One region of the Halomonas sp. Mc5H-6 genome, then DNA from elsewhere that is predicted to be linked to it. Evidence: predicted binding sites of a transcription regulator. Region 1 holds the regulator's gene; the other holds the start of a gene.
What was found. The regulator FliA, encoded in region 1, starts transcription of late flagellar genes. The targets are predictions, from matches to a motif close to CTAAAGTTNNNNNNNNNNCNGCCGATA.
Positions count from the first base shown of each region.

Region 1 (16,145 bases):
CGAAGCCGTTGAACGTTTTCGTGTTGCCGAGTCGCAGACGGCTTCCGCAAGCAAGCCACGCGCAGCCACTTCGCTGCCCGCTCAGTCCCCCCGTCCTGCCGCGCCAGCTTCAGCAGCAACAGCGGATGAATGGGAAGCGTTTTAAACACTAAAGACGTACTGCAAACGCGCTCAAGTCAGCGGGTTTCAAGCCGATAGTATAAAAGCTGGAGTCAATAGCACTTCGACCAGAGGCATGCCGCTCTATCAGGCGGTGTGCCTCTGGTGCCAGCAGTCGGTTGTGTTTCAGACTCACCGTGTCGTGCAACCCCCGTTGGCTGACAAGTAGGCGGGTCAAGGCTTTGTAGAGGAGTGGCGCATATTTTGACCGAGCAACGTGAACGAGTCGACATCGGCCAATGGGCATCCGGCAGCCAGATCGAGCGCGACCTGGAACTGACGGATGCCGATTTTACCCGTGTACGTGAGTTGATTTATCAGCGCGCAGGCATTGTGCTGGCCGAGCACAAGCGCGAAATGGTCTATAGCCGTTTAGCGAAACGGTTACGTCACCACGGGATGACTCGGTTTGGCGACTACCTCGCGCGCCTTGAGCGTCAGCCGGATGCTAAAGAGTGGGAAGCGTTTACCAATGCGCTAACCACCAACCTCACGGCCTTTTTCCGTGAGGCCCACCACTTTCCGCTGCTGGCTGAGCATATAAAGGACAAGCAGGGGCCTGTATCGGTGTGGTGTTCGGCTGCGTCCACCGGTGAAGAGCCTTACTCGATTGCCATGACGCTGCTCGAAACGCTGGGCGGACGAGCTTCCCAGTCCAGCGTCATCGCGACGGATATTGACACTGACGCCCTGAACAAAGCGCGTAAGGGCGTCTATCCCCAGGAACAGGTGCGCAAGCTTGAAGAGGCGCGGGTAAAGCGTTTCTTCCAGAAGGGCACCGGCAACCATCTCGGGTTGGCCCGCGTGCGACCTGAAGTATCTTCGCTGGTCGAGTTTATGCCCATGAACCTGCTGGCGCCCCAGTGGCCTGTCAAAGGCCCTTTTGACGTGATCTTTTGCCGGAATATCATGATTTATTTTGATAAAGACACCCAGGCAAAAATTCTTAAACGTTTCGCGCCCCTGCTCAAGCCCGACGGCCTTCTGTTTGCCGGTCACTCGGAGAATTTTTCCTACATCAGCGATGCTTTCAAGCTACGTGGGCAAACAGTTTATACCCTGGCAAACAAATAAAACGCCAACGTGCCTTAGTGCGGCAAACGGCTTGACGGATAAGGAGGCGTGCTTTGAGTGCAGCCAAAATAAAAGTGTTATGTGTTGACGACTCGGCGCTGATTCGCGACCTGTTGACGGAAATTATCAATACCCAACCCGATATGGAAGTCGTGGCGGTAGCGCCTGATCCGATTGCCGCCCGCGACCTTATCAAGCAGCATAATCCGGATGTCCTGACGCTTGATGTTGAAATGCCGCGCATGGACGGGCTGGACTTTCTCGAGCGCCTGATGCGTCTGCGTCCGATGCCGGTATTGATGGTATCGTCACTGACCCAAAGCGGTTCGGAAATCACCCTACGGGCGTTGGAGCTTGGGGCGCTGGACTTTGTTGCCAAGCCCAGTTTGGGTATTCGCAGCGGGATGATGGATTACGCCAACGAGATTGCCGAAAAACTGCGTGCGGCGGCGCGTTCTCGCCCTCGCCAGGCGCGGCATAAAAATACCCCGCCGCCTGCCCAACTCAAAGCGCCCATGGTATCGAGTGAGAAGCTGATTATTATCGGCGCTTCCACTGGCGGTACCGAAGCAATCAGGGCAGTGCTCGAACCGCTACCCGCCAACGCGCCGGCGATTTTAATTACCCAGCACATGCCGGGTGGGTTTACGCGTTCGTTTGCGGAGCGGCTGGACCGGCTATGTCGCATTACCGTCAAGGAAGCCACCGACGGCGAGCGTGTGCTGCCCGGCCACGCCTATATTGCCCCCGGAGACCAGCACCTCAAACTGGCGCGCAGCGGTGCCAACTACGTCGCCCGGCTTGACGACGGACCACCGGTCAATCGCCACCGCCCCTCGGTGGATGTGCTATTTCACTCTGCCGCCGACCAGGCCGGCAAAAACGCCATTGGCGTGATTCTTACCGGCATGGGCAAAGATGGAGCCGCCGGGCTGCTGGAAATGCGTCAGGCTGGATCAGCCACCATTGCTCAGAACGAGGAAAGCTGTGTTGTCTATGGTATGCCCCGAGAAGCAGTTGCCATGGGCGCGGCCGCTGATGTCACGGCGCTGGATGAGATTCCAGAGAAATTAATGTCGCTGATTGCCGCGTCGGGGCGGGCACAGCGGGTATAACGACAAGAATGAGTCATCCTTGGCTGTAAGGGAACCCAATGAACCGAGCATTACGCAATTTAAGTGTTAACGTCGCGGTGATCGTGGCGCTGTTGTTATTCTTGCTGGCCATTGTCAGCAATGTGTTAATGAGTCGACTTGCCGAACAGGCTATGGACGATACATTAACCACGCTTGAGCGGATAAATGTGGAGCAACTGAATGAACTAAACCGCGCCGATGCGCTGTGGAGCGGCGCCTTGGTTGAACTGGAGGTGGCCTCCAACCAATTTCTGCTGGGACGCAACCGCGAAGCGACGGCTCGCCTGGAAGCCGCCGAGGACCAACTGAGTCGGGCTGAAGCACGTTTTAACAACTTTGCTTCCGTACCGCGTACAGACGTCGGAGATGCGCTGGGTAGCGAGATCGAAACGGTTTTTGAAGCGGTGTTTGATCTGACGTACCAGCAGATAGAAGCGCTGGACCAGATGGATACAACCGGCTTCAATGCGATTCGTGATGAGTTGGCCCCAACAGCAGAGCGTCAGGAAGAATTGTTGACTGAATTCGTGCGCTATGCTGGCGAGCGAGGCGATGCCCTCCAGCGGGAGCTGGACGACATTAACCAGTTCTACAGTTTTATTGAGTGGATCATCTTTGCTGTAACGCTTCTTCTGTTGTTCTTGATTTATGCAGGCTTGCGCAGCGTGGTGATTCGGCCTCTCAAAGAAGCTGTGCAGATGCTCGATACCATTGCCGATGCAGATCTCACCACAGCGATCCCCAGCGGCGGCAAAAACGAAATTGGCCAGCTTTATACCGCGATGCAGCGGATGCAGGGCAGCCTCAACGATATCGTCGCGCGGGTGCGTGATGGCAGCCGTGAAATTCACCACGGTACCCGCGAAATTGCCAGCGGCAATGCCGACCTTTCATCGCGTACCGAGCAGCAGGCGGCCTCTATCGAAGAGACTGCCTCCAGCATGGAAGAGATGACGGCGACGGTGAAGCAGAATGCCGACAATGCACGCCAGGCAAGCACGCTGGCAGCGGATGCATCGTCCACGGCTGAGCGTGGCGGCGACGTGGTGCAGCAGGTGGTGACCACCATGCACGGTATTTCCAGCAGTTCGCAAAAAGTCTCGGATATTACCAGCGTGATCGACTCGATCGCCTTTCAAACCAATATCCTGGCCCTCAATGCGTCGGTTGAAGCAGCCCGTGCCGGTGAGCAAGGCCGAGGCTTTGCTGTCGTAGCCGGGGAAGTGCGCAACCTCGCCAGCCGAAGTGCTGATGCCGCCAAGGAGATCAAAGCGCTGATTGATGACTCGGTGACTCAGATCCAGCAAGGCTCTACCCTCGTTGAACAGGCAGGCACAACCATGTCCGATGTAGTGACGTCTGTACGCCGTGTCACCGACATCATGGATGAAATCTCAGCTGCGTCCCAGGAGCAGAGCGACGGCATCGAACAAGTCAGTCAAGCGGTCGGCCAGATGGACCAGGTGACCCAGCAGAATGCCTCCTTGGTGCAACAGGCCACCGCCGCCGCGTCGTCATTGGAAGAGCAGGCCAACCGCCTTGAAGAAGCGGTGGCGGTATTTAAACTGGTGGGCATGCAGGTGGCTCATCAGCAGCCGTCACGTCAGGCAAGTGCAGGCTCAGTGCCTAAAGCGGTGGCCGCGCCAGCCGCCAAAACACCATCGACTCCGCCTAGCCGTTCAGTGCCATCAACCAGCGGACACGACGACTGGGAAGAATTTTAACCAGCCCCAACTGATAGAGGATGACCCATGGCAGATAAGAACATGAGCTTTTTGGTGGTGGATGACTTCCCCACGATGCGCCGTATTGTACGCAGCTTGTTGAAAGAACTCGGTTTTACCAACGTAGAAGAGGCAGAGGATGGGCAGGATGCCTTGAACAAGCTACGTGCAGGCAATTTTGAGTTTGTGGTCTCTGATTGGAACATGCCCAATCTGGATGGCCTGGAGATGCTCAAGGAAATCCGTCAGGATGACGCCCTCAAAGAGTTGCCGGTGTTAATGGTGACGGCGGAAGCCAAGAAAGAAAACATCATTGCGGCGGCTCAGGCGGGCGCCAACGGCTATGTTGTGAAGCCGTTTACAGCCGCGACGCTGGAAGAAAAGCTCAATAAGATCTTTGACAAATTGGGTAAGTAACGCGGCAAGGCCTGCGGGCCGGGATTACGAGGAGAGAGCACCATGAGCCAGAATGAGCAGTCCGGTTCTACCCAACTGTCCGAAGAGGCCGCCGAAGATCTTATTCATCGCGTTGGCAAACTGACCCGCATGTTGAGGGAAAACATGCGTGAGCTGGGGCTGGATAAGGAAATCGAGCGAGCGGCTGAAGCGATACCCGATGCACGCGACCGTTTGCATTACGTCGCCACCATGACCGAGCAGGCGGCAGATCGCTCGCTGAATGCGATTGACCGGGCCCAACCGCTTCAGGATCAGCTTAGCGATCAGGCTGAGGCGTTGGATAAGCGTTGGGCAGAGTGGTTTGAAGCGCCAAAGGAGTTGGACGAAGCCAAAGCGCTGGTCAAAGATACGCGTGGCTATCTGGGGAGCGTGCCGGATATGGCGGCGGCGACCAATAAAGAGTTGATGGAAATCATGATGGCACAGGATTTCCAGGACCTTACCGGTCAGGTCATCAAGAAGATGATGGACGTCATTCGCGAGATTGAACATCAGCTGGTTCAGGTGCTCATTGACAACGTTCCGGAGGCCCAGGCACGAGAAACGATGCAACGCAAGGCCGAAGATCAGTGGAAAAACGAGAATGCACGGCGTAACGAAGAGCTTTTGAATGGGCCTCAAGTGAAGGACAATGCACCTGATATCGTGACCGGGCAAGATCAGGTCGACGATCTATTGGACGAATTGGGCTTCTAGCGCACGGTTTGAACCCTTGCTCGGGTTACACGACGTTTCGCTCAGCCGTCCTTAGGGGCGGCTTTTCGTGTTTAGCCGCGATACATTACCTGGCCGGATGACCGCATGGCAGAAGACGACAGCGACCAGGAAAAGACCGAAGAGGCCACGCCCCGACGGCTGGAAAAGGCGCGTGAAGAAGGGCAGGTGCCCCGCTCGCGGGAGCTGACCACCTTTCTGGTGCTCTTGGGCGGGGTGATTGGCCTCTGGACCATGGGACAAATGCTCTACAATCAGCTTGGCATGGTGATGGAGCAGGCTTTTCTATTCGAGCGCCGCCACGCCATGGAAGGTATGCCGATGGTGACCCATGCCATCGATCTCGGCAGGCGCACTCTGTTTGCAATGATGCCGCTGTTTTTACTGCTGACATTGATCGCGCTGGTGTCACCTGCGCTGCTGGGCGGTTTTTTGATTTCAGGAAAGTCGATGCAGCCGAAACTGTCCAAGCTGAATCCGCTATCCGGGATGAAGCGCATCTTCGCTACCCAAGCATTGATCGAGCTGGCCAAGGCGATTGCCAAGACACTGCTGGTCGGTAGCGTAGGTGCGGCATTTTTATACCTTAATATGGGCAAGTTCATGTCACTGATGAACCAGCCTATTCAGCAAGCGTTGGCCAGCGCCTTGACCATGGCGGCCCAGGCAGCGGGATTGATGATCCTGGCGTTGATCGTGGTGATTTTGATTGATGTGCCCTTCCAGCTGTGGAGTAATGCCAAGAAATTGCGCATGAGCCAGGAAGAAGTCAAGCGCGAGCACAAGGAATCAGAAGGCGACCCTCAGGTGAAGGCCCGGATTCGCCAGCAGCAGCAGGCCATGGCGCGCGGCCGTATGATGAGCAAGGTGCCGGAGGCGGACGTCATCATTACCAACCCGACCCACTACGCAGTGGCGCTGTCGTATCAAGAGGGGCAGATGGGGGCGCCACGCCTGGTGGCTAAAGGCACTGATGCGGTGGCCGAACGCATCCGTGAAATTGCCAATGAAGCGGAAGTGCCACGGTTAGAAGCAGCACCGCTGGCGCGGGCGCTGTATCATCACGTCGATCTGGACGCCGAAATACCGGCGAATCTATATACGGCCGTGGCCGAGGTCATGGCCTGGGCATATCGCTTGAAAAATGTAGCGCAACAAGGAGGCGAAGTGCCGCCTACCCCCGATAATCTGCCGGTGCCCCCGGAAATGGAAACCCCCGGGCGTGGCGCCGGTGGCGATGAGGCCCAAACATGAAAGGCTTTACCCAACTAATGAGTCGGCGTGACTGGGTGAGCGACGTAAAAGTCCAGTTGCTCGCCGGGCCACTGCTGATCCTGATGATTCTGGGCATGATGATCGTGCCCATGCCGCCGTTTGCGCTGGATTTGCTGTTTACCTTCAATATCGCCATGGCCGTCATGGTGCTGATGGTCAGCATGTTCGCCCAAAAACCCCTCGACTTTGCCGCCTTCCCCGCCGTGCTGCTGTTTACGACGCTGCTGCGTTTGTCGTTGAACGTGGCGTCAACCCGCGTGGTGCTGATGGAAGGGCACCAGGGCGGTGCCGCTGCCGGCAAGGTGATCGAGGCTTTTGGGGCGTTTCTGGTCGGTGGTAATTTTGCCGTGGGTTTGGTGGTCTTTTTGATTCTGGTGATCATCAACTTCATGGTTATCACCAAAGGTGCAGGGCGTATCGCCGAAGTGGGTGCTCGCTTCACGCTGGACGCCATGCCTGGCAAGCAGATGGCAATCGATGCTGACCTCAATGCAGGGCTGATTGGCGAGGAAGACGCCAAGAACCGGCGTGCGGAAATCGCCCAGGAAGCCGACTTTTACGGGTCGATGGATGGTGCCAGCAAGTTCGTACGTGGCGATGCCGTCGCGGGCCTGGTGATCATGGTCGTTAACATCATTGGCGGCCTGATGATTGGCATGCTGCAGCACGATATGAGCTTCGGCGATGCCGGTCGCAGCTATATGTTGCTGGCCATCGGGGATGGCCTGGTGGCGCAAATTCCCGCCCTGGTTATTTCGACGGCCGCCGGTGTGACGGTATCGCGGGTCAATACCGACCAGGATGTTGGTCAGCAGATGATCAGCCAGTTGTTCATCAACCCCCAGGTGATGATCCTGGCAGCGATGGTCATGGGCCTGCTAGGTATTGTGCCGGGCATGCCCAACATGGTTTTCCTGCTGTTTACCCTGCTGCTTGCCGGGCTGGCCTGGTTCATCATGCGCCGCCAGGAGCAGGCGCTGGTCAAGGAGGAAATCTCCGCCGCACCACCGCCGACCCAGGAGGCGCCTGAGGCCAGCTGGGAAGATGTCCAACTGGTCGATACGCTCGGCCTGGAAGTCGGTCATCGTCTGATTCCACTAGTCGATTCACGACAAAAAGGCGAGTTGTTGGCGCGGATTAAAAGCGTTCGTAAAAAGTTTGCCCAGGAGGTCGGCTTTCTGCCGCCGGTAGTGCATATACGCGACAACCTGGAGCTGTCGCCAAACGCTTATGTGCTGTCAATGAAAGGCGCCGAAATTGGCCGTGCCGAGGCCTATCCGGGCAAGTGGCTGGCGATTAACCCGGGTCAGGTGTCCGGGGAACTGCAAGGCACGCCAACCGAAGATCCTGCCTTTGGCTTGCCCGCGGTGTGGATTGAGTCCAGCCAGCGAGAGCATGCCCAGGTCTACGGCTACACGGTCGTCGACGCCAGCACAGTGATCGCGACGCATCTCAATCACCTATTGCACCGCCACTCGCCGGAAATGCTCGGCCGCCAGGAAGTTCAGAAACTGCTGGACAAGCTGGGCAGCGAGCAGAAGTCGCTGGTGGAAGAAGTCGTACCCAAGGCCATTTCGCTCACGGTGCTGCAGCGTATCCTGCAGAACCTGCTGGATGAAGACGTGTCGATTCGCGACATGCGCACCATCCTTGATACCCTGGCTGAGTACGCCAGCCAGCAGCAGGACGCCAACGAGCTGACGGCTCTGGTTCGTGTGGCCCTGGGCCGGGCGATTACCCAGCAGTGGTTTGCCGGTCAGGATACCTTGAACGTGATGGGGCTGGATGCTCAGCTAGAGCAGGTGCTGGTGCAGGCGATGAACGGCAACGGGGCGATGGAGCCGGGGCTTGCCGAAACGCTAATGACCCAGGCCCAGCAGGCACTGGAGCGCCACGAAAGCAGTGGCGAGCCGCCGGTACTGGTGGTTCAGCATTCCCTGCGTGCGGTGTTGTCGCGGTTCTTGCGCCGTCGCTTGCGCCATATGGCCGTCCTGTCCCAGGCTGAGATACCCGATGACCGCACGCTGCGGGTAACCACTGTGGTAGGGGGCCGCTGATGCCAGCGTCACTATTTGACTCACGGCCAGGGGTAATACATGAGTGTTAGACGTTTCGTGGGCGCCAACAGTCGCGATGTGATGCGCCAGGTGCGTGAAGCGCTGGGTGACGACGCGTTGATTGTCGCGAACCGGCGCACTGAGGGCGGCGTTGAAATTCTCGCCATGGCCGACGAAGCCGTTGATCATTTCGAGCCTTCGCCCCCTCCCGCCAACGAGCCACCGGCTGCGCCGAAGGATCCGCTGGAGTCGATGAGTGAGCGCTTACTGCGCGAAATGCAGGATATGCGCTCGCTGCTTGCTTCCCAACACACCGACCGTAGCACAACACCCACTGCCTCGACCGCCAGCGGGACAGAGCGTTGGCGACAGCTGCTTTGCGGTGTTGGTTTCAGCCGCGAGCTTGCCGACGACATCCTGATGGACCTGCCGGGCTTCCTGTCGGCGCAAAGTGCGGACAGCGAGCAGGCACTGCCTTGGTTGCGTGAGCGCCTGATGGCACGACTGGCCGTGCTCCAGGATGAGCCCGAATTTTTCGATCAAACGGGCATTGTCGCCCTGGTTGGGCCCACCGGGGTTGGCAAGACGACCACTACCGCCAAGCTCGCGGCTCGCTTTGTCATGCGCCATGGGACCCGTCCCGTCGCCCTGGTGACCACCGACAGCTTCCGTATCGGCGCTCATGAGCAACTGCGCATCTACGCGCGCCTGCTGGATATCCCGATGTACGCGCTGGATGCGGAGCAACCCATCGACGACCTGCTGAATCGTCTGCAGGGCAAACAGTGGGTCATCATCGATACCGTGGGCATGAGCCAGCGCGACCAGCGGGTCATCGAGCAGATCGCTCACTTGCAGGGTGGTCGCTCCAACGTCAGGTTGGTACTGCTGCTGAATGCCGCCAGCCAACCGGAAACGTTGGAAGAAGTGGTGATGCGCTATCGCCAGGCTGCCCGTGCGGCAGGTGCTGAACTGGATGACTGCATCATCACCAAGCAGGACGAAGCGGGACGTTTGGCCCCTATCCTGGATATTGTCATGCGCCATGGCATGCGCGTGCTGTTTGGTTCCTATGGTCAGCAGGTCCCCGAAGATATGGCGGTGGCGGACCCGGCTACCCTGGTCGATCAGGCGCTGAATACCGACGCGGCCGGGTCAGGCAGTGGATCTCCATCCGCCGCACCGCTCAGCATGCCCCGCTGGTCACGGGATGTGCTGGGCCAGGGGCGCCGTCTGTCGTCGCTGTTTGCGCGTCTGCGCGAGCGCATGGTGGGCTTTGAGCGTCTCGAAGGCGTCTGGGATATCGCTAACCTGCCCAGCGTGTTGCAGGATCAGCGTCTGGACGAGCTTCTGGAAGGGTACCCACCGCCCCAACACATGCTGGGCATGGCCTGGTCGCCCCGCCGCAATGAACGCGGCTGCGATTGGGCGATGCCGGATATAGGACTGGATGCCGAGGGCGCCTGGATGGCGCTACCCTGGCTTCAGCACCGCCAGCCCGCTGGCTGGCAACCGCGCATGACCACCTTTAGCGAGCGCGATGGCGTCGCCGTGCACCTGCTGCCGTCATTACCCGATAGCGAGGCGTTGACCTGGTTAGAGCGCCAATACCTGACCTGGGTCAGCTTGGCACCCCCGGCACTCAGGGTAAACTTGCACGGTGAACGCTATGCGCTGCGCCAGCTGTTTGCCGAGAGTACGCTCAATCACCGCGTCAATGTGCGCTTCCGTGGCCAGCCGATGGCGCTGTGGACGGCCTATGCCGAAGTTACCGACAAAGAGGGGCGGGCGCTGCTGGCGTGGTATGGCGAAGTCCGTGACCCCGAAAGCGCCAAAGTGGTCACCCGCCGTTACTGGCTCACCCCCGCGCGATTGGGCAATGAGGTGCTGAGCCTGCTGGTGACCCAACTGCAGAGTGAAAGCCTTGCGGCGCTGACACGGCGTGCCTGGCAGCAGCTCAAAGACGCCGATAGTGGCGACGTAAGCCCTGAAGTGCGCCTGTTGATGGCCAGTGGCATTGCCGCCATTGCCGGGCACCTTGATTGCGCCGAGGACGAGGCCGCCGGTGCATTGCACGGTGATGTGCTGAACCTGCTAAGCAGCCGTCGCCGTCGGCGGGATACGGCATTGCTGGATGCGCTGGTATACGCCTTTATGGCCCGTGATGCGATCCGCCAACTGGGCGGTGTTAATCGTGAGGGCCTAGCATGAGCGCACAAGACCAAGCTTCTGGGCTGCGCAAGTGGGCGGATCTGCAGCGTCAGCAGCGGGGCGATGAAGCGCCTCCCGAGGCAACGGAATCATCCGGGCCGATGGCCTACCGCTCACCCGTGGTGCCCAGCGCGGCGGCCATGGAGCCGCCTGTCACACCGCCTAAGCCTAAAACGCCGTTAATGGTCACCGGGCTATCAGGTGATGGGCCGGTAGAGGTGCGCAAGGTCAGCGCGCGCCTGGGCCAGTGGGCCGCGCTAGGGCGAGCCTGGGCCGGGGATCCGGCCGACTGGGATATTCGGATCGTGATGCCGGATGAGCCAGAACTGGCGACGCTCAGTCAGCAACATCGTCGCTGGGCGTTGTGGGTCAGCAGCGATGCCGATGCATTTGGGCGTATGTACCAGCTATTGAAACAGCTGCGGCAGCATAACGGCCCGCAACGCTTGTTGGCACTGCACGAGCCTCACCTGCCCAGGCAAGGCCTATTGGCCAACCTGCAGCAAGCGGCCGGCCACTATCTTGACACTGAATTGCTATTGCTGGCCCGCTAATGGCAGCTAACGCCGGTAAAGCGTCTAATAATCGGGGTTAATCCGCTCATGAGAAGGAACGATGCATGCTAGGCTATTGGCGTCATGCGATTAGCATTTTGGTACTAGCCTTGGGACTCGGTTCGTTTGCTCAGGGAGCGTCCAGCAGCTGGGTGACACATGTGCCGGGGCTCATGGTGACCATGAGCGACCGCGCCAGTCGCAGTGAACCGGTTCGTCCTCCAGCGGGCGCTACCACGCCAGCGGCGGTCATCGAGCGAGTCCAGTGGCAGTACCAACACGCGCCCGGGGCAGCGCTACAGGCATGGTTATGCCACCCCGAGCGCTGTGTGTCATTATCGGGCATGCGTGGGGAGACCCGTGCTTTATCAGGCATAAGTGCGACAACGCCCCTGCATTTTCAATTTGCGCTAAACCCAGGGCAGCGTCCCGTTAGCGTTAAAGGGTTGCAGATGATAGTGAATTACCAGTGAGCACAGGTGGTTTAGCCGCGAGGCAATAGGATGTACACAGCACAAGGCAGGATCAAACAAAGTGAGCTGATGACGGAGTATATGCCACTGGTGAGACGTCAGGCCTTGACGCTTCAGGTCAGGTTGCCGGCCAGCATAGAGCTGGATGACTTAATCCAGGCAGGCATGATGGGGCTACTGGAAGCTCTGGGACGTTTCGATGCCACTCAGGGGGCCACCTTTGCGACGTTTGCCAGTCAGCGCATACGCGGGGCGATGGTGGACGAATTGCGTACCCGTGATTGGCTGCCTCGCAGCGTCCGTCGTTCGGCGCGGGCCGTTGATGAAACCGTCAGGCGTTTGGAGCAGTCGCTTGGGCGTCCCCCCGAAGAAACGGAAATCGCTGACGCCATGGAGATGCCGCTGGGCGACTATCAGCAGCTATTGCACGATACCAATAGCGGGCAGTTGCTGCCCTTTGAAGAGCTGGTGGCGGATGGCAGCGAACCGCATAATCGCGAAACCGTGAGTTCGCCGTTTGACCACTTGCTCGATGCCCAGCAGCGGGAAACCCTGGTGGCGGCCATTGAGGCCCTGCCCGAGCGTGAAAAGTTGCTCATGGCGCTGTATTACCAGGAAGAGCTCAACCTGAAAGAAGTGGGCGCTGTTCTCGGCGTCACGGAGTCACGCGTTTCCCAGTTGCATAGTCAGGCAGTCAGCCGTCTGCGCGCCAAGTTAAACGACTCGGTTTAGGGTCTTTTGACGTCACTGCCAGGGCAACGGCGATTGGCTGACGTTTTAGCGCTCGGTGCTGATAAGCCCCGTTATATTGCTTTAAGGAGCACGACATGAACCCATCGACGCTGATCGGTATTTTCGCCAGCATCCTGTTGCTGGTAAGCGTCCTGTTTTTCACCGCCGAATCGCCGGATAGCTTCCTCAACCTGCCCGGGCTCGCCATCGTGGTCACGGGCACACTTGCCGCTACCTTTATCAGCTATCCCCTCAAGGAAGTGCTGCGGGTGGTGCGTCTGGTCGGGCTGGTCTTCCGGCGCGAAAACACCTACGTGCGTGATGATATCAACGAGTTGGTGGCCATGTCCCGGCTGTGGTTCAAGGGCGATGTCCGCGCTGTTGAACGAGAGCTCGAAAACACCCGTAATCCGTTTTTGCGGACCGGCATTCAACTGGTGATCGCCAACACCAAAGAAGACGAAATCTTCGATATGTTGCGCTGGCGTATTGCGCGGCTGAAGGCGCGTGAGCATGCGGAAGCCCAGATATTCCGCACCATGGCCACTTATGCGCCCGCTTTCGGCATGATTGGCACCCTGGTGGGGCTGGTCAACATGCTGGAAGTCATGGACTCTGGCAATCTCGATGTGATCGGCCCGCGCATGGCGGTGGCCTTGCTGACCACCTTCTACGGTATCCTGCTGGCCAATCTGGTGTTCAAGCCTATTGCGGTGAAGCTCGAGCGGCGCACCGAGGAGCGCTTGATCACCATGAACATGGTGCTGGAGGGGATCTCCCTGATTACCAAGCGGCGGCTACCTTCCTTTATAGAAGAAACGCTCAACTCCTTCGTCGCCAACTACCACGACGAAATCCGCGAGCCGGAGGTCAAAAAGCCGCGCGCCTCGAATAGCGCCCCCGCCAAGGGGTAGTCGGGATGCTAGACCGGGATACCCGCCATACATTGGAAGCGCCACTGCCCAAGGACAGTGGCGACGATGGCTGGATGACCAGCTATCTGGATGTATTGACGCTGTTGCTGACCTTGTTTGTCTTGCTGCTCTCGCTGGCGCCACCCGGCGGTAACGACGCTGGCTCGCAAGCCAGCGTCGATGAAGCGTCCCCCGGCGCGATCGCCGACCTGCCTCTGGCATCACTGGCGACCGGTATCGAGCCCCGTCACAGCGGCCTGCAGCCGCGCTTTGACGGTATCAGCATTCCGGGAGTGGACGTCTCCCAGGGGCAGGAAGGGGTGACGCTGCGCATCAACGACAACCTGTTGTTCGACAGCGGCCGGGCGCAACTCACCGGGCAGGGCCGTGACCTCGTCGACAGTCTTGTCGAAGTGCTCAGCGCCTTTGATGGGCAGGTGTCCGTCGAAGGCCATACCGATAATGTGCCCATCTCGACCTCTCGCTTTCCTTCCAACTGGGAGCTATCGTCGGCACGGGCGATCGCCGTGGTCCGCCATCTGGATAGCCAGGGGCTCGAGGTTGATCGCATGCGCGCCGTTGGCTATGCCGATACCCAGCCCATAGCCAGTAATGCCACGGCGCAGGGGCGGGCGGCCAACCGTCGCGTCGAGCTGGTGCTCAGGCAGCCGCCAACCCAGGATTAACCCCCGCTAAAACGCATCCCGGCATAGGCGCTGCATCCTTGCCAGCGCCTCTCCCGCGCCCTCCAGGCTGAATATCATGTACCAGGGGTCTTCATCCCCCTGGTCAAAGCCCAGAAAGACCTGCTCGCCGACGCTCATGTCGGCGATCAATTGATCGATATCGTTGAGATAAAAGTGGGCATAAAAGCCGTTATTGCCCCGCTCGGTGATAAATTCGGCGACGCTGTGAATGCGCTCGCGTTCATCGACGCGTAGCCGCGCAGGCACCTGATTAACCGCTCGGCTTTCGCCCTGAGCGGCTTCCAGTTCGACACGCATCTCCAGCCAGGGTAAGTCGCACACGCCCTGGGTGGCATTGACGCTCAAGGTGGCATCCGAGTAGCTGTGCGCTTCCACGGCACGAAAATGACGCTCGTTACCGAGGGTCAATGCCATCGACTGCCAATGGTCGTGGGTTTGGTCGTCTTCGACGTTAAACGACACGGCATGCGCCGATGGCAGCGATAACACCAACGCAGCGCCAAGCGCAGGGTAAGCAAGTGCGGAATGAAAACGCGATATCAACGGCATGAACAGGCCCATCATCTGGAAAACCCTTAGCCTATCGTCTGATGCACGGTGACAAAAGACTAAGGCGCTGATTTTTCTATATATGGTAGAAAAAATATGAAAAAGCAGCCGATATAGTGCAAAGTCAAGACTATACTTCACCCGGTTGCCTCGTATAATCGCTTTGACCAAGCGCTATTTTCAACGCCGCTAAGGAGTTTCGCGACATGAGTACTGCTACCCAGGCTATGAACACCTCTAACGATGTCCCGCTTCAGGAACCGTCGCGGGAAATTTGGGATGCCAAATATCGTCTTAAGGATCGCCATAGCCAGCCGGTGGATCAGGACCTGGGCGCGACCTTCGAGCGGGTGGCGAAAGCCTTGGCGGATGTAGAAGGTGACAAGGCGCAAGAGTGGCTGCCGAAGTTCCGCTGGGCGTTGGAAAATGGCGCGGTGCCTGCCGGGCGGATTCTCTCCAACGCAGGGGCTGACGCCTATAAGCCCGCGGTGAGCCTGATTAACTGCACGGTGTCGCGCACCATTCGCGATTCGATGCGCGATATCCTGGACTCCGTGGTAGACGCCGGAATGACCCTCAAGTCCGGCGCCGGTATCGGCTACGACTTTTCCACGTTGCGCCATAAAGGGGCCTTTGTGTTCGGCGCGGGCGCAGGCACCAATGGCCCGCTGGCGTTCATGGATATCTACGACAAGATGTGTTTCACCGTGGCCTCTGCCGGTGGCCGTCGCGGCGCGCAGATGGGCACCTTCGATGTCGGCCATCCGGACGTGCGTGAGTTTATCCAGGCCAAGCGCGAAGCCGGGCGCCTGCGTCAGTTCAACCTTAGCCTGCTGATTACCGACGAGTTCATGGAGGCCGTCAAGCATAACGCCGACTGGCCGCTGGCTTTCCCGCTCCACCCCGGCGAGAAAGACGACGTCAGCGACGAGGACATCATCTATCGCGACTGGCCGGTGGTCGAGGAAGGCTATACGGTCGACGATGAAGGCCGCGTGGCCTGCCGGATTGTCGAGGTGATCAAGGCGCGGGAGCTGTGGGACACCATCATGGCCTCGACCTACGATTACGCCGAGCCCGGGTTCATTTTGATTGATCAGGTGAACCGCATGAACAACAACTGGTTCTGCGAAGATATCCGCGCCACCAATCCCTGCGGTGAGCAGCCGCTGCCGCCGGAAGGCGCTTGCCTGCTGGGCTCGGTCAACCTGACCCAGTTCGTCATTGAGCCGTTCAGCGACCAGCCGCGCTTTGACTGGGACCGCTACCGTAAAGTAGTGGCGATCTTCACCCGCATGCTGGATAACGTGGTCGAGATTGCCGGCTTGCCGCTGCCCCAGCAGCAGCGCGAAATCGAAGCCAAGCGCCGCCATGGCATGGGGTTTCTGGGCCTGGGCTCGACGCTGA
Region 1 covers NZ_JAMXSI010000014.1:35,079-51,223, reverse strand. Annotated here, with positions in the region: gene NH395_RS16025 (methyl-accepting chemotaxis protein) at 1-145, shown strand, start outside; gene NH395_RS16020 (CheR family methyltransferase) at 364-1,233, shown strand; gene NH395_RS16015 (chemotaxis response regulator protein-glutamate methylesterase) at 1,287-2,348, shown strand; gene NH395_RS16010 (methyl-accepting chemotaxis protein) at 2,387-4,093, shown strand; gene cheY (chemotaxis response regulator CheY) at 4,121-4,510, shown strand; gene cheZ (protein phosphatase CheZ) at 4,553-5,248, shown strand; gene flhB (flagellar biosynthesis protein FlhB) at 5,354-6,520, shown strand; gene flhA (flagellar biosynthesis protein FlhA) at 6,517-8,598, shown strand; gene flhF (flagellar biosynthesis protein FlhF) at 8,638-10,809, shown strand; gene NH395_RS15980 (hypothetical protein) at 10,806-11,363, shown strand; gene NH395_RS15975 (flagellar protein FlhE) at 11,429-11,836, shown strand; gene NH395_RS15970 (RNA polymerase sigma factor FliA) at 11,867-12,568, shown strand; gene NH395_RS15965 (MotA/TolQ/ExbB proton channel family protein) at 12,664-13,482, shown strand; gene NH395_RS15960 (OmpA family protein) at 13,488-14,168, shown strand; gene NH395_RS15955 (hypothetical protein) at 14,175-14,750, opposite strand; gene NH395_RS15950 (adenosylcobalamin-dependent ribonucleoside-diphosphate reductase) at 14,945-16,145, shown strand, end outside.

Region 2 (16,145 bases), on a different contig from region 1:
CCGGTGAGCAGCCCTTTACCGAGCTTGCCACTGCGCTTGCTGAGCGGCTCGTCAGTACGCTTCAAGAGCAGCTGTCAGTAAGTGGTTACTTGGTGATCAGCCACCAGCGCCAGGGCGACACCGAAACGCTTTTCATGGGGCTTGCCCACCAGCGCGAGGGCATTGGCATTGATGATGCGCACCAGGCGGTGCCCGCCGCCCAGTTGAACACCCGTCAGCTGACGCTGGCCGCCAGGATCAACCTGAGCCAATGGCAGAGCGATTCGCCGGATGCCCAGTACGTCTCCTTCCTGAAGGACCGCGGCGGCAAGAAGCTGGGCGAGGGGATGATGGTGTTGCTGGGCATGGAAGAAGGCCTCGACGCGCCTGCAGAGACCCGTACACTGCTCAAAGCCTTCAGCGACTACGTCGAGAAGGAGGATTTCGACGATGAGGCCAGCCGGGAAAAAACCGACAGCCTGGTGGATTACGCCAACGACCAGATGAGCCGTGGGGAACCCATGACGCTCGACGAACTCTCAGCGCTGGTCGATGAAAAACAGCCCAAGGCCTTCTACGAGCATATTCGCAATGCCGATTACGGCCTGTCGCCGGAAATTCCCCCGGATAAGCGCACAATCAATCAATTCCGGCGCTTTACCGGGCGTGCGGGCGGCGTCTCGATCAGTTTTGACTCGCACCTGCTCGGCTCAAGCATTGAATACGATGCCACCCAGGACCGGCTGATCATCAAGCAGGTGCCCAAACAGTTAAAAGAGCAACTGACCAAGCAGTCGTAAGGCGCTCGCAGCGTCTTGCGAGCGGAGGAGAACCCCATGCTGGACACTATCCAAGAGTTTTTTCAGCGCACGCTTGCGCAACCCGAGCAGCGCGATAACCAGACCATCACGCTCGAACTAGCTTCGGCCGCGTTGCTGTTTGAAATCGCCCGGGCCGACTACGATACAAGCGACGCCGAGCTAACAGCGCTGCGGGAAATGCTGCTTCAGCGCTACCAGCTCAGTGAAGCCGATGTTGACGAGCTGATGGCTATGGCGCGGGACGAAGTGGAAGACGCGGTCGACCACTACCAGTTTGTCAGCCTGATCAAGGATCACTACGGCTACGACCAGCGCTGCGAACTGGTGGCGTTGATGTGGCAACTGGCCTGGGCCGACGGTAGCGTCGATGCTCTTGAAGAACACCGTATTCGGCGCCTGGCGGATCTGCTTCACGTCAGCCACAGCGATTTTATTCGCACCAAACTATTAACCGAAGAGCGTACAAACCAGAATGGGTGATCGTCGCGAAGGCTCGACTTTAATGGATCTAATTGCGTCGTTGGAGCGCATGGAGCAGGACGCTCAGCGAGTCAGCGTTGACGATGTGGTGCATGCCGTGGGGCGTCGCTCCTTTGGTCCCCTGTTATTGGTGACGGGGCTGATCACGCTGGCACCGATCATTGGCGATATTCCCGGCATGCCCACGTTGATGGCGCTGCTGGTGCTGCTGGTATCGGTGCAGTTGCTGGCCGGGCGAGAGACCTTCTGGCTACCCAACTGGATGCTCAAGCGCTCGATTTCACGCCATAAGTTCGATAAAGGCATTTATTATCTAAAAAAGCCCGCCCGCTGGATTGATGGGTTGCTGCGGATTCGCCTGCCGTGGTTAACCGGCTATATTGGCATCCGCGTGACGGCCTTTGTGTGCCTGTTGATTGCTCTGGCTATGCCCCCCATGGAGTTTATTCCCTTTTCTGCCAACGGCGCCGGGCTGGCGCTGTCGCTGCTGGGCCTCGGGTTAGTCGCGCGGGATGGCGCTGCATTGGTGCTGGGGTTTGCGCTGTTTGGCATCACCTGCACACTCATTCTCGTTGGCCTGCTTTAATTTTTGCGCTAACAACAAGGAACCGACCATGATCGATACCCCGCCGACGCCACCCAAACCGCCCGAACAGCAAGGTCGCTGGGAGCGGCGAGTCGAAACCGCACTATGGAACTCCCGGTTTCTGGTCATGCTGGCCGTGGTGCCGAGTCTGATCGGCGCGGTCATGCTGTTCGCGGTGGGCACGGTCGATATCTTCAAGGTCGTGATGCGCACGCTGCACTACTATTTCGTGGACAGCAGCGTCGATATCCATGAAAGCCTGGTGCCCGATATCATTATCGCCGTGGATATCTATTTGATCGCCATCGTGTTGATGATATTCGGGTTAGGCATCTATCGGCTGTTTGTATCGCGTATTGACCAGGCGGAAGCGCGCTATCCTCATCATCCGTTCAACGTCGCATCGCTCGATCAGCTAAAGGATAAAATCGCCCGCGTGGTGATTCTCGCGGTGATTATTGAGTTTTTCCGCGCTGTGGTGGATATCCGCTTCGCCACCCCGCTGGAGGCGATCTACCTGGCGCTTTCAGTACTCGCCCTGGCCGCTGCGCTCTACCTGATGAGCCTGGGACACAAAAAGGAATAGTCGACTTACCCGTGCGTTAATAGATCTGCCACCATGGCATTCAGGCGTTCCTGAAACTGCCCGCCGGGCGAGGGCGGCGTTGGGTCAGCTGTCATGACGATGGTTAACGCCCGCTCGGGGACCACAAACAGCGCCTGACCGCCGAAGCCGCGGCCGTAATAGACGTCTTCGCCGCCCAACTGGGTGATAAACCAGCCATAGCCGTAACCGTCGCCCGTCCAGCGCGAGGTGCCCCGCGGCGTCCAAGAGCGCTCGACCCAGCCTTCCGGCAGTACACGCTGTTCGTTGCCGTTGCCATCAACGACGACACCGTCGTTGCGATACAGCTCGCCGATTGCCACCAGCGCACGCGGCGAGAGCTGCATATCGTTACCGCCGAAGTAGATCCCCTGAGGGTCCTGCAGCCAGGGGGGAATGGCAATATTCAGTGGCTCCGCCAACAGCCGCTGGGCCAATGTATAGGTGGACTCACCGCTGGTGTAGGTCAGTGCGGCAGACAACAGATGACTGGAACCCGTGGAATACAGCATGCGCCCGCCGGGGCGGTCGACAAATGGCCGTGTCAGCGCATCGGCTACCCAGTTGGGGCTGGCCACCCAGGCGCCGTAATTCTGGCCGGATGTGCGCTCAAGCCCTGCCTGTAAAGACAGCAAATGACTCACAGTGATATCGGCAACCTCGGGGTCCGCCCCTTCAGGCACATGGTTGCCGAGCAGCGACACCAGCGTCTGATCGGTGGATTCGATAATCCCCTCTTCGATAGCAGCTCCCACCAGCGCCGCCAGTACAGTTTTCGAGAGCGACTTGATGTTCGCGGGCGCGTCAACCCCAGGGCCACCCTGATGGTGCTCGTGAATGATCCGACCCTGGTGGGCCACCACGATGCTGTGCAAGCGTGAATAACCGCGGGCGTCGTCGCTCAGGTTGCTGAGCGCATCAGCCTTGGGCGGTGAGGGAGACGTCGGTTGGGCATTAAGGGCGGAGGGGATAAACGTGGCAGCGAAAAAAACGGCGGACATCAACAAGCGCATGGTGAAACCTCGGCAAACAGGTCCCTGTTTGAACCCGACGCTATGCAAGGGTTCCAGCCCGTCCAGATAAATGAGGGGGTAGCCAACCTCTTGAATACGCAAAACCCGGGAAGGCCTGCTAGTCTGAACAGGCCAGCAATAGATTGCTTTTTAACCACGCAATTCGCAAGGAGTGCATTTATGAGAAATATTATCTACATCATCGGACTGGTAGTGGTCGTGCTGTTTATCCTGTCTTTTCTCGGTATCCGCTAATCAATTGCTTTTAGTTTCAGGGCTCGTTCAGGCGCAGTCCGCTGCGCCTTCCCCGAACATATCAAACATCAATTCGCGCCCCATGGGAGTCAATACAAACCGCCCCTGATCGTTGCGGGTCGCTGCTTGGCTGGTTTCCAACACCTGCTGACAGGTGGTCCAGTCCGGCGCGTTCTGGCTAAGCAACTGCAGTTCCTTGCTGCTCAGGCCGCGCTTGGTCAGGGTGATGGTTTCAAGCACATGACCGTTGTCGTAAAGCATCTCGGCCACGACGGCCAAACACTGGCGTAAACTGCGCTGAACGTGATTGGCAGTGGACATGTCGCTGGGCATTTCCTTCTCCTGATGCGTTAGCCGGGCAGCACTGAGCGTCTGAAAACGCATGTTCAACGCTCTGTTCTCAATGTCGAGCTGCTGCAGTGCATTATAAACGAAAGTCGATATTAGACCAACGTCTATCCCATGTTTTTCCTGCCACGCCCCGTCATCAAAGCCTGAGCGACGTGATAAGCTCGTTATAAATTTCGCCACCCGTATTGATGAGTGAGTTAACGCGGCATGCATATCAGTGTTTTTGGAACCGGTTACGTAGGATTAGTCGCAGGCGCCTGCCTGGCCGATGTCGGCCATCAGGTCACCTGCATGGACGTTAACGCCGAGCGGATCGCCCAGTTGAATGCCGGTGAAGTGCCCATCTTCGAGCCGGGCCTCAGCAATATCGTGGCGCACAATGTCGACGCCGGGCGGCTCAGCTTTACCACCGACGCCGAGCAAGCCGTGCGCGATGGTGAGCTGGTGTTTATCGCCGTGGGCACCCCGCCGGATGAAGACGGTAGCGCTGATCTCCGCTACGTACTGGATGTCGCGCGTACCATCGGTCAGCACATGAACAATTACAAGCTGGTGATCGACAAATCCACCGTGCCGGTAGGTACTGCTGAGAAGGTGCATGCAGCGATCAGCGAAACCCTCGCTGCCCGTGGCGTCGATGTCCCGTTTGATGTGTGTTCCAACCCTGAATTCATGAAAGAAGGCGCCGCAATTGAGGACTTTACCCGCGGCGCACGAATTATCGTCGGGACTGAAAGTGAGCGGGTAAAAGAGCGCATGCACGAATGCTACGCCCCCTATAACCGTAACCACGAAAAATTGATGTTCATGAGCGTGCGCGCGGCAGAGCTCACCAAATACGCCGCCAACGCCATGCTGGCCACCAAGATCAGCTTCATGAATGAGATGGCCAACCTTGCCGAACGTCTCGACGTGGATATTGAAGACGTGCGCCGGGGCATCGGCAGCGACCCGCGAATTGGCTATCACTTTATTTACCCTGGCTGCGGTTATGGTGGCTCATGCTTTCCCAAGGATGTGCAGGCCCTCGAACGCATCGCCCGCCAGTTGGGCTATACGCCTGCGCTGCTCAGTGCGGTGGAAACGGTCAACCTGCAGCAAAAACAGACGCTGTTCACCAAACTGCAAACATCACTGGGTAATGTGGCGGGTAAAACCATCGCCGTGTGGGGGCTTGCTTTCAAACCCAATACCGACGATATGCGTGAAGCGCCCAGTCGCACGCTGATGGAAGCGCTCTGGCAGGCAGGCGCCAAGGTGCAGGCCTTCGACCCTGAAGCCATGGCTGAATGTCGCCGGATTTATGGCGAGCGCGACGACTTGCTGCTCGCCGGCGACCGCATCCAGGCAGTGAAAGGCGCGGATGCCCTGGTGATCTGCACCGAATGGAAGGCGTTTCGCAGCGTCGATCTGGAATGGCTGGCCGGCCAGTTAAACGACAAGCTGGTGGTGGATGGACGCAACCTGTTTACTCCAAGCGCCGCCCAGGAAGCGGGACTTACATACTTGGGGGTAGGTCGCTAGCGTGCACTCGCATACGCTTGGTTACATTTTGGTACTTAAAAATTAGCTAGAATGTTCAAGGTTGTACTTTATAAGCCGAGTCAATAAGTAATCAGCAATGAAATAAACATATTTGACGTTGGCAACACGTCAGCCCAGCAAGGTTTGTGGATGGGCGCTAATGAAGGCGGTTGCTCCACTCGTTTCAAAAAAGGCGGTTAGCGTATGGGTGCTATTTCTTCTCTCGGTATAGGGTCAGGGTTGGACCTGAACGGCTTGCTTGATCAGCTTGAAGACGCTGAACGTGAAAAGCTTGTCCCGATTGAGCAACAAGTAGAAACCGAAAATACCAAAATATCGGCCTATGGGCAGTTGGAGAGTGCGCTTTCCGAGTTCCAGGACTCGGCGAGTGCACTTGCTGACGGTTCCCTCTTCGAGAGCCTGTCGACCAATGTGAGTGGAGAATCAGTGGGCGCTGCCGCCGATGAAACTGCCATGCCCGGCAGTTACAACATTACCGTGGATACCTTGGCCACGCGGGGTACGTTGGCCTCCGAGGGTGTAGACGACGCGGAAGCGGCACTCACCACGGCCGCCCAGGACATTACGTTCGCCTTTGGCGACGGCAGTGAAACGACGGTTGCCATCGCCGCCGACAGTTCGATGGAAGATATCCGCGATGCCATCAATGCGGATGAAAACGCGGGGGTCAATGCCACTATCATCAACGATGGCACCCAAGATCGGTTGGCACTAAGCTCACGAGAAACCGGTGCGGATGCATCTATCAGTAACTTCTCGTTTAGCGATGCCGCCCCGTTCGCTGCTGATACAGCAAATACATTGCAGGATGGCACCGACGCTGCTTTAAACGTCAACGGCATCGATATCACCAGCCCGACCAATCAGGTCGAGGGTGCGATTCAAGGCGTTACGCTGAACCTGCAAAGCGAGGGCGATAGCACCGTTGCGGTAGAGCAGGACACTCTTGCCGTGCGCGAAGCAATCACATCGTTTGTCGATTCGTATAACGCGCTGAAAGAGTCAACAGGCGAGCTGACCAACTTCAACCAGGAGACCGGCGAGGCCGGGCCACTCAATGGCGACAGCACGGTTCGCACCGTTGAATCCCGTATGCGCAGCGTACTTAGCGGCGGTGTCGCGCAAGAGGGCGATGGCTTCTCGATGCTCAGCCAAGTAGGCATTTCGCTTGAGGTTGACGGCACGCTCTCGCTGGATAACGACCAGCTAAATGACGTCGTCGCCAACGACCAGCAGGCTCTATCTGAATTCTTCGCGGGCAGTGGCGATAACACTGGCCTGGCAGGTCAAGTGAATACCGCTGTGGAGCAGATGCTGAGCTCAAATGGGACCGTAAGCGGCGCAATCAGCGGCAGTGAAAGCCGGATCGAATCACTCGGCGACCGCTACACCAGCATGGAGCAGTCCATCGGCCAGACCATCGACCGCTACCGCACTCAATTTGGCGAGTTGGACGGCATGATCGCCGAGATGAACCAGACCAGTAACTACTTAACTCAGCAGTTTGATTCACTGGATGCTCAGTTAGGTCGCTAACACGCAGTCAATACAGCGAGTTACGTTTAAAAGTCTGCCTTGCGCAGGCTTTTTTGCATCCTGAGGTCGCCATCAATATCTAAAGCAATAAAAAAGCGCTAAAGTTGCGCTCACTTTGACCGATAATATTTTTATTAAATTTGCGTTGACGTGGCGTGAGTGGCCCGCAGTGCAGTGGATAGGTTTAGCCTTTTACTGAGGACTCCCAGTATGGCAACGATTACCTCTCTAGGTATTGGCTCAGGCCTTGACCTCAACGGCTTGTTGGATCAGTTGAACGATGCCGAACGCGGCAAGCTCGCGCCAATCACCCGTCAGCAGGAACAACAGGAAGCCAAGATTTCCGCCTACGGCAAAATCCAGTCATCCATGGATAAATTCCAGGATGCGGTTGATGCTCTGAATGATCCCAAGCTCTACCAAAGTCTTTCCGCCAATGTGCGTGGCGATGAAATCTCCGCGACCACCAGCGCGGATGCCTTGCCCGGTAGCTACCGCGTCGAAGTCACTGCGCTGGCTACCAGTGGCACGTTAGCTTCTCAGCGGGTAACCGATAGCGACACTCCTCTCGATATGGGTGGCGCCACCCAACTGCGGCTGGTTTTTGCAGGTCCAGACACAGCTAGCGTTAATATCGACATAGCCGCGGACAGCAGCCTGGAAGATATTCGTGATGCCATTAATGCTCGCAAAGATGCAGTTGTCAGCGCTAGCGTGATTTTTGATGGGGAAGGCTACCGCCTTGCCCTTAGCTCCAGCGAGACGGGCTTGGATGCCTCGGTAACCGGCTTTAGTTTTGTGAATGCGGATGGCACAGACGTTACCACGCCCCCCTTCACGAGCGACACCGCACAAAGCGGCCAGGATGCCGCTCTGACGGTTAACGGCATTGCGATTACCAGCGCCAGCAACAGTATTGACGATGCCATTCAAGGTGTGACGCTGAACCTGGGCGAGCTAAACCTGGGGGCGGGCGAAACTGCCAGCAGTACCGTCAGCGTGGAGCGCAACACGCTCAAAGTGCGCGAGGCCATCGGCGCATTCGTTAAAGCCTTCAATGACGTCAAAAGCACCATAGGCACCGCAACCAACTATGATGCCGGTACGGATACGGCAGGCGAGCTGGTCGGCGACAGCACCGTGCGCACCATTGAAAACCGCCTGCGCAGCGTGCTGACCAGTGGCGTGGCGGGTGGTGAGCTAGCCTCGTTGAGTCTACTGGGTATTACCCTGCAGCGCGACGGCACGCTGGAAATGGATGACGACGCTGTCAGCGATTTAGCCAAAAACAGCCCGGATGCTCTCAGTGACTTCTTTACAGGCGTGGAAGGCAATGATGCCTCTCAAGGGTTGGCCAGCAGCCTAAGCACCACGCTTGAGCAGCTAATGAGCAAAAACGGTACCCTGGGCAATGCCATCAGCGGCGCGGAAAATCGCATCGACAGCTTGAAAGACCGCTATGAGCGTATGGAAAGCACTATCGAGCGGACTATTAGTCGTTATCGCGCTCAGTTCGGCCAACTGGATGCCATGATCGCCCAGATGAACAGTACCAGCGAATACTTGACCCAGCAGTTTGATGCGCTGGATCATCAGTTGGGCCGCAAGTAACCCGTTCGCTAGCTAGCCAGCAACCGCGTGAGTTTTATCAACAGGGCCGAAAGGCCCTGTTTGCGTCTCAAAATGGCAGTAAGTACCGTGTTTACGTTTGTTAACATTTTTCTGGCGTATTTTGTTATTTTTTTGGCATTAACCCTAAAGGTTCTCCCCGCCGCGCCGTTAATTAAAATAACGGCACACACAGTGGCCGAAAAGCGGGCCTTCTAGGCCAGTGTCCAAGCAAGGAGAATCACACCATGTCAGTGATCAATACCAACATCACATCGATGATCGGCCAGCAGAACCTGAACAAATCTCAGAATGATCTGCAAACCTCCATGGAGCGTTTGAGTTCTGGCCTGCGTATCAACAGCGCTAAGGATGATGCAGCTGGTCAGGCCATCGCTAACCGTATGAGCAGCCAGATTACAGGTCTAGCCCAGGCGCAGCGTAACGCCAATGACGGTATTTCCGTTGCGCAAACTGCTGAAGGTGCACTCAACCAAGTTAACGACAACCTACAGCGTATTCGTGAGTTGGCGGTTCAGGCTGAAAACGGCACCAACTCTTCTAATGACTTAGAGTCCATCCAGAATGAGATTAATCAGCGTCTTGGTGAGATTGATCGTATTTCTGGTGAAACCAGCTTTAACGGCACCAAAGTGCTGCAGTCTGATGAAGGCATGAAAATTCAGGTTGGCGCCAACGACGGCGAGGCGATTACCATCGACCTGAAAGAAATAAATGTTAAAACGCTGGGCATGGAAGGCTTTAACGTTACCGGTGCCGGTGAGATTGATAACGAGGCTGCTATCAAGGATGATTTAACCTTGGCGGGAGCAACTCAAGTTGGCACCACCAATGAGTACGTGTTGTCCACCGATAATAATTCCGCATCAACTCTTGAGGTGCTTGGTAAGGCGGCTTCTGGTGACTCTATCGCCATTGAAGGTACGACTTATACCAAACAAGATGATGGATCTTACCAGTTTGGTCAGACCTACGCTGAAACTCCTGCTGACACTATAAAATCAGCTATGGAGCCAGCTCTTGGTGAAACTAAAACTGCCACGGTATCCATTGGCGGTGAAAGTACAGACATTACTATTGCAAGTGATGGTAATATAACTGCTACTGCAAGCGGCAATGCTTTGTACCTGGATTCCACAGGAAACTTGACAGAGAATGGCTCTGGCAACCCCCCTGCTGCAACTATTGATAACTTGTCAGACTCACTGGCAGCACGTAGCGGTGACAGTATCGCTATCGACGGTGGTGCAACTTACACCACGGGTGCGACTATCACTGATTTGACAGATCAGGGAGGTGCTGCAGTTACTTCTGCCGATACAGCAACTAGTCTTACTGCAACTGCCGGTAATACTGTCACTGCTGATGTCACTCTTAATGGCACAACTACAAGTATTACAGTTGATGATGCAGGTGCTGTAACAGATGGTGCGAATGCTCTTTACATTGATTCAGACGGTAATTTTACTACTGATGATAATGGTGGGGCTCTTACCCAAGCTACGGCAGCAGATGTAGCAGACACTGTTTCTGCCTTCAGTGGTTCTATCACTTTCACTGATGCTGCTAATACTTCTGGCACAGCTACAACAGGTGATACCTACTCTGGTAACGGCCGTGAAGTGGCAGCAACCGGTCTGACTATTTCCGAGTCTGGCGTCAATGACGTTCTTAAGGCTGCTGCAGATAACGACTATACCCTCACGCTGAATATTGAAGATAGCGCTGGCAATACCGATACACAAACAATCGATTTCACTGTCGCAAGTAATGCTGTGACTGCTATTGAGTTCGGTACCTTTACGGATGATGGTAATGGCGAGGGGAGTGCTCTCGGTGCTGCGGATGCTACCGTTCGCCTTAGTGCTGATGATGGTAGCTTTACTGACCAGACTACAACTGACGTCAGCTACTTTGCCCAGGAAAACGGTAACGTGACTAACGATTCTGGACAGCGTATCTATAAAGATGCAGAGGGTGACTTTACTACTCAGGCGACAACAGAAGCTGAGCGTTCGTCTCTGGGTGATGTGGACGACGCGCTTTCAACTGTTGACAGTTTGCGTTCCGACCTTGGTGCGATCCAGAACCGTATGGAATCAGCGATCGAAAACCTGAGCACTACCGAGACTAACCTCTCTGCTGCCCGTTCGCGTATCGAAGATGCCGACTATGCCGTAGAAGTGGCTAACATGACTCGCAGCCAGATCCTTCAGCAGGCGGGTACCTCGGTACTGGCACAGGCCAATCAGATCCCGCAGAACGTTCTTTCTCTGCTGGGTTAATCGGTTAGCTAAGCGGTTAATAGCTGTGAACATAACGGGGCCGCAAGGCCCCGTTTTTTCTATAAGATGAGCCATAAAGCGTATAGAGGTAAAACTTACCCAATGAGTCATAAAAGCATTTCTGCCCATGAGGTGATGTACGATTTAATTCCCAGGCTCAACGCTTTGGAAGGGCAAATTAACAACACTGTGGAAGCTATGATCACGGCAAGCCAGTCACCTGTTGAGAAAAAACGGAACGAAAACCTCAAAATAGAGTTCGAGCTGGAGTTGACGATGATCCGAATGAATCTTCAGCACCTGTTAAGCCGCTACCAAAATGAGTTGCAAGCTGTGACCCGGGACGATCGTCAAGATATCTTGCTGGCGCTAGATAAACACGAGACCGTTGCGGTACAAAGTGCCAAGGCTTTATACGACCGCGTGCAACGCCTTCAGCAAGGCCACTAATACGGTGGCTGAAAAGTGAGTCAACCATGAGCCCGGATGAGCACGAACGCGTCGCGAAGGAACTCGAATCGTTAATTCGCGATACCCAAGCGACAATTGAACGTGCCGAAACCCACGGCCTGGACCGAACATCCCCCGAAGACTTCCAAGCCCTGCTGGATATTGTCGACAGTGCTGTGAAGCAACAACGCGAGCATACCCAGGCGATGTTAGGTTGATAAAGCCGCCGCGCTTTTCCCCAGGTGGATACAACGTTTATTGAATGCAATATTTCTCTACGCCATCTACTCAAGCCCACCGCGTCGAAGCCGATAGTAGAAAGACAGGACACAGCTACATTCTGCCAGGGTTGGCTATCACCATAATAAAGATGACAACTCAAAGGCTGATGCAATGCTGGAAAAACTCCATAAGATCAATGTGAAATACACCCTGGCGTTTATCCTGGTGGCCCTGTCGCTGCTGGGCGTCGTGGTGGTCGATAGTCTGCTTGTCCAGTCGATGCGTGAACGCATGACGGCGTTCAGTGGCTCCTTTAACCCGGCCGTTTCAGCGGTGCTCAATGCGGACCGCGACCTCTACCAGGCACGGGTGGCCGAACTTGAAGTACTGCGTGAAGCGCCGGGCAGTGAGGGGGCAAGCGCTCAGTACGACGATTACCGCGAAAATGCCGAGCAGGCGTACGACCGAATGCATGACTTCCTCACGTTGCTAGAGGCATATCCGCAGGTAAGCGAAGGGCTTGAGCCGTTCGAGGATCGTTTCACGGCATGGGAGGCGGCGTCCCAGCGTGTTTTCGACCTGCATGCAGACGGCGAGCTTGATGCCGCCGAGGCGCAGTTGGAGGGAGACTCGTTAGCGGCTTTTAACTCTTTGCGTGAGCTTTACAACATTGCCGGTGAAAGCGCTGATGCGCGTGGCCTGGCGCTGGAACAAGAAACACTGGCGGCAGTCGCCGTTCAGCAACGCTGGGTGATGGGTTTCACGGCATTGGTGTTATTGGCCACACTGGTGATTGCCTTGATGGGGCCGAACCTGATGTCCCGGGCGCTTCGCCAGGTCAGCGGGCGGATTCGCGATATTACTGAAGGCGAGGGGGACCTTACGGCACGTATTGATAGCCAGCGGCGCGACGAAATTGGCGAATTGGCCCGCGAATTCGATGGCTTTATTGCGCGCATGGATGTCAGCTTCCAGGCGGTGCGCGATGGTGCCCGGAATGTCAATGTGGCATCGAACGAGATTGCCTCCGGCAGCGAGGACCTCGCGTCCAGAACCGAGCAGCAGGCATCCGCCCTCCAGGAAACGGCGTCTAGCATGGAAGAGATGTCCTCTATCGTGCGCCAGAACAGCGAGTCGGCCAGTAATGCCGATACCATTTCCAGCCAGGCGGCTGAAAAAGCCGAGAAAGGCGTCAAAGAGGTTCAGCACTCGGTTGAATTGATGCGCGAGCTTGAAGCCAGTTCCCGCAAGGTGGGCGAGATTGTGGAAGTCATCGATTCGATTGCTTTCCAGACCAATATTCTGGCGCTCAATGCCTCGGTCGAGGCGGCGCGTGCGGGTGAGCATGGCCGTGGGTTTGCGGTGGTGGCCAGCGAAGTGCGCAATCTCGCCAGCCGCAGCGCGGATTCCTCCAACAAGATTCGCGAGATGATCACGGATATCAGCCAGCGTATCGCCAGCGGCGCCGAGCAAGCGGTACGGAGCGGCGAGGGGATTCAGGATACGGTGGAGGCTATCCGCCAGGTATCGGGGCTGATGAACGAGATTTCGCTGGCCGTGCGCGAACAGGAATCCGGTATTCAGCAGGTGGGTACGGCGCTGACGCAAATGGATTCCGCCACGCAGCAGAACGTCACGTTGGTGTCGCAAACCAGCAGCTCGGCGGCGTCGCTTCAGCAGGAAGCCAACCGGCTCACCCGCCTGGTGGATGCCTTCAAGCTTAGTGGCGATGCCTCAGGCAGCGCGTCGCCGTCGTTACCCAAGCCTGCCACTCAACAGGCGCACCAACGCAACACGAAAAGAAACGAACCTGAGTGGGAAGCGTTTTAGATGAACCGCCGAAAACGCCTTCAGCTATCAAAAAGATCAATGGGGAATAAAAAGCAGCTTTTATATTCTTTTATTAGCAGTTGATGGAGGGGTAAAATGGCACTATTGCTTTTAGCTATCCAACAGGAATCACCACCATGCGACTGACACGCAAACTGACGATTACCCTTACCGCACTCTCATTGAGCATTGCCAGTGGCGTATTTGCCGCCACGGCCCAAGCTGATACGCTCCGCGTCGGCATGTCGGGCGGCTATTTTCCCTTTACCTTTGTAGAGCAGGATGAGCTCAAGGGCTTTGAGGTGGATGTCATGAACGCCGTTGGCGAGATTACCGGTGATGATATCGAGTTCGTGACGGCGAGCTTCTCGGGCCTGGCGGGGATGCTGGAGTCGGGGCGTATCGATACGATCGCCAACCAGATCACCATTACCCCAGAGCGTGAAGCCAAGTATGTATTCACGGAACCCTATGTTTATGACGGTGCACAGGTGGTGGTAAAGGCTGGAAATGACACTATTGAAGGTGTCGAAGATTTATCCGGCAAAAGCGTGGCGGTGAACCTGGGATCTAACTACGAGCAGTTGCTGCGTGAGCAGCCCAATGCCGATGAAATCGATATTCGCACCTATGAGTCCAACATTGAACAGGATGTGGCCTTGGGGCGGGTAGAGGCATTTGTGATGGATCGCGTGAGTGCGACCCAGGTCATCAAGGAGAAAGGCCTGCCTTTAGAGCTGGCGGGCCAGCCTTTCTCGACCATCCAGAATGCGTTGCCGTTTCGTGATGACGAAGCGGGCCGTGCGCAACGCGACCGGGTTGGCGATGCCCTGGCAGAGCTACGCGAGAGCGGTGAGCTGCGCAAGATATCGGAAAAGTGGTTTGATACTGATATCACTCAGCCGTAACGGCTGGTCTACTCCGTGTAACGCGGCCGTGGCATTGCCACGGCCGTTTGCTTATAAGCGATGCTGCTATGCTCAACCTTGAATATATGTGGGGGCTGCTGCCGGTTCTGCTGCGCTATTTGCCACTCACGCTTCAAATGGCGACGATTGCCATGCTGTTTGCGCTGGTACTGGCGTGCCTGCTGGCGGTGGTTCGCGTGTCGAAGGTGCCGTTTTTAAATGGGCTTTCGTTGCTGTTTATCTCATTTTTCCGCGGTACACCGCTGCTGGTTCAACTGTTTCTTTTCTACTATGGCTTACCGCAGCTGTTTAGTTCGTTGATCGCTATTACCGGCGTGACTGCCGCTGTGTTGGGGCTGACACTGCATTTTTCTGCCTATATGGCCGAGTCCATTCGCGCGGCAATTGTGGGCATTGACCGTAGCCAGACCGAAGCCGCGCTTTCCATCGGCATGACCCAGCCACAGCTGATGCGCCGCATTATTCTGCCCCAGGCAACCCTCGTGGCAACGCCGACGTTGATGAATTACTTCATCGACATGATCAAGGCGACCTCGCTGGCCTTTACGCTGGGGGTGACGGAATTGATGGGTGCCACGCAAAAAGAAGCGTCGGGCAGCTTTCTCTACTTAGAGGCATTTTTACTGGTCGCGGTGATCTACTGGGTCATCGTGGAAATACTGTCCTGGGGGCAACGCCGGTTAGAAAGCTACCTGAATAAGGCCTACCAACGATGATTTCTCTGCAAGGTATTACCAAGCGTTTTGCAACACATACCGTGTTTCAGGACATTGATTTGAGCCTCGCGCAGGGCGAGATTATCGTGATTATCGGCCCTTCCGGAACGGGCAAGTCAACGTTGCTGCGCTGTATTAACTTCCTGGAAAAGCCGGATGCCGGGCGTTTACAGGTGGGCGATTTAAAGGTTGATACCCAACGCGCCAGCCGGGCCGATATTCTGGCGCTGCGTCGGCGCACGGCCTTTGTCTTCCAGAACTACGGCCTTTTCGCCAATAAGACCGCGCTGGATAATATCAGTGAGGGGATGATCGTGGTGGACAAGCTGCCGAAAGCCAAGGCGCACGCGCGAGCCAGAGAGATACTGGAGCGTATCGGCCTGGCCGATAAGGCAGATGCTTACCCCGCGTCTTTGTCAGGCGGCCAGCAGCAGCGCGTAGGCATTGGCCGAGCCATGGCGGCTAACGCTGACGTGATTCTGTTCGATGAGCCCACGTCGTCGCTTGATCCTCAGTGGGTCGAGGAAGTATTGAGCCTGATGAAGCAACTGGCGGTTGAGCGCCAGACGATGATCGTGGTCACCCACGAGATGCAGTTCGCCCGGGAAGTGGCCGACCGGGTTGTTTTCATGGACGAAGGCGGCATTGTCGAGCAGGCCCCGCCCGAGGAGCTTTTTACCGCGCCAAGGGATGAACGGACGCGTCACTTTCTGCGCAAGATTTTGGCGCCCATGGGACAGGCCGCGCCGTAAGGCTTTCGCCATCGTGTCGAGTGACTACTGCTAGCAAGCCCGCATTCTGCGTGATAGACTATGCCATCCTCTCAGACAAGACCCGTGAGCGGGCAGCTGAATTGAACTGCTCGCTACACTATTTTGGTCGGCTTATTGCACAAAATTAGCCGCCAAAACAAT
Region 2 covers NZ_JAMXSI010000015.1:48,266-64,410, reverse strand. Annotated here, with positions in the region: gene NH395_RS16550 (nucleoid-associated protein) at 1-779, shown strand, start outside; gene NH395_RS16545 (TerB family tellurite resistance protein) at 816-1,280, shown strand; gene NH395_RS16540 (exopolysaccharide biosynthesis protein) at 1,273-1,866, shown strand; gene NH395_RS16535 (YqhA family protein) at 1,895-2,452, shown strand; gene NH395_RS16530 (serine hydrolase) at 2,458-3,483, opposite strand; gene NH395_RS16525 (hypothetical protein) at 3,766-4,122, opposite strand; gene NH395_RS16520 (UDP-glucose/GDP-mannose dehydrogenase family protein) at 4,297-5,613, shown strand; gene fliD (flagellar filament capping protein FliD) at 5,818-7,170, shown strand; gene fliD (flagellar filament capping protein FliD) at 7,381-8,781, shown strand; gene NH395_RS18400 (flagellin) at 9,027-11,084, shown strand; gene NH395_RS16495 (hypothetical protein) at 11,187-11,534, shown strand; gene NH395_RS16490 (hypothetical protein) at 11,561-11,752, shown strand; gene NH395_RS16485 (methyl-accepting chemotaxis protein) at 11,928-13,586, shown strand; gene NH395_RS16480 (amino acid ABC transporter substrate-binding protein) at 13,724-14,494, shown strand; gene NH395_RS16475 (amino acid ABC transporter permease) at 14,563-15,231, shown strand; gene NH395_RS16470 (amino acid ABC transporter ATP-binding protein) at 15,228-15,983, shown strand.
Region 2: fliD (flagellar filament capping protein FliD) is a predicted target of FliA. The motif match lies at 7,269-7,295, and genes of this name have one in related genera.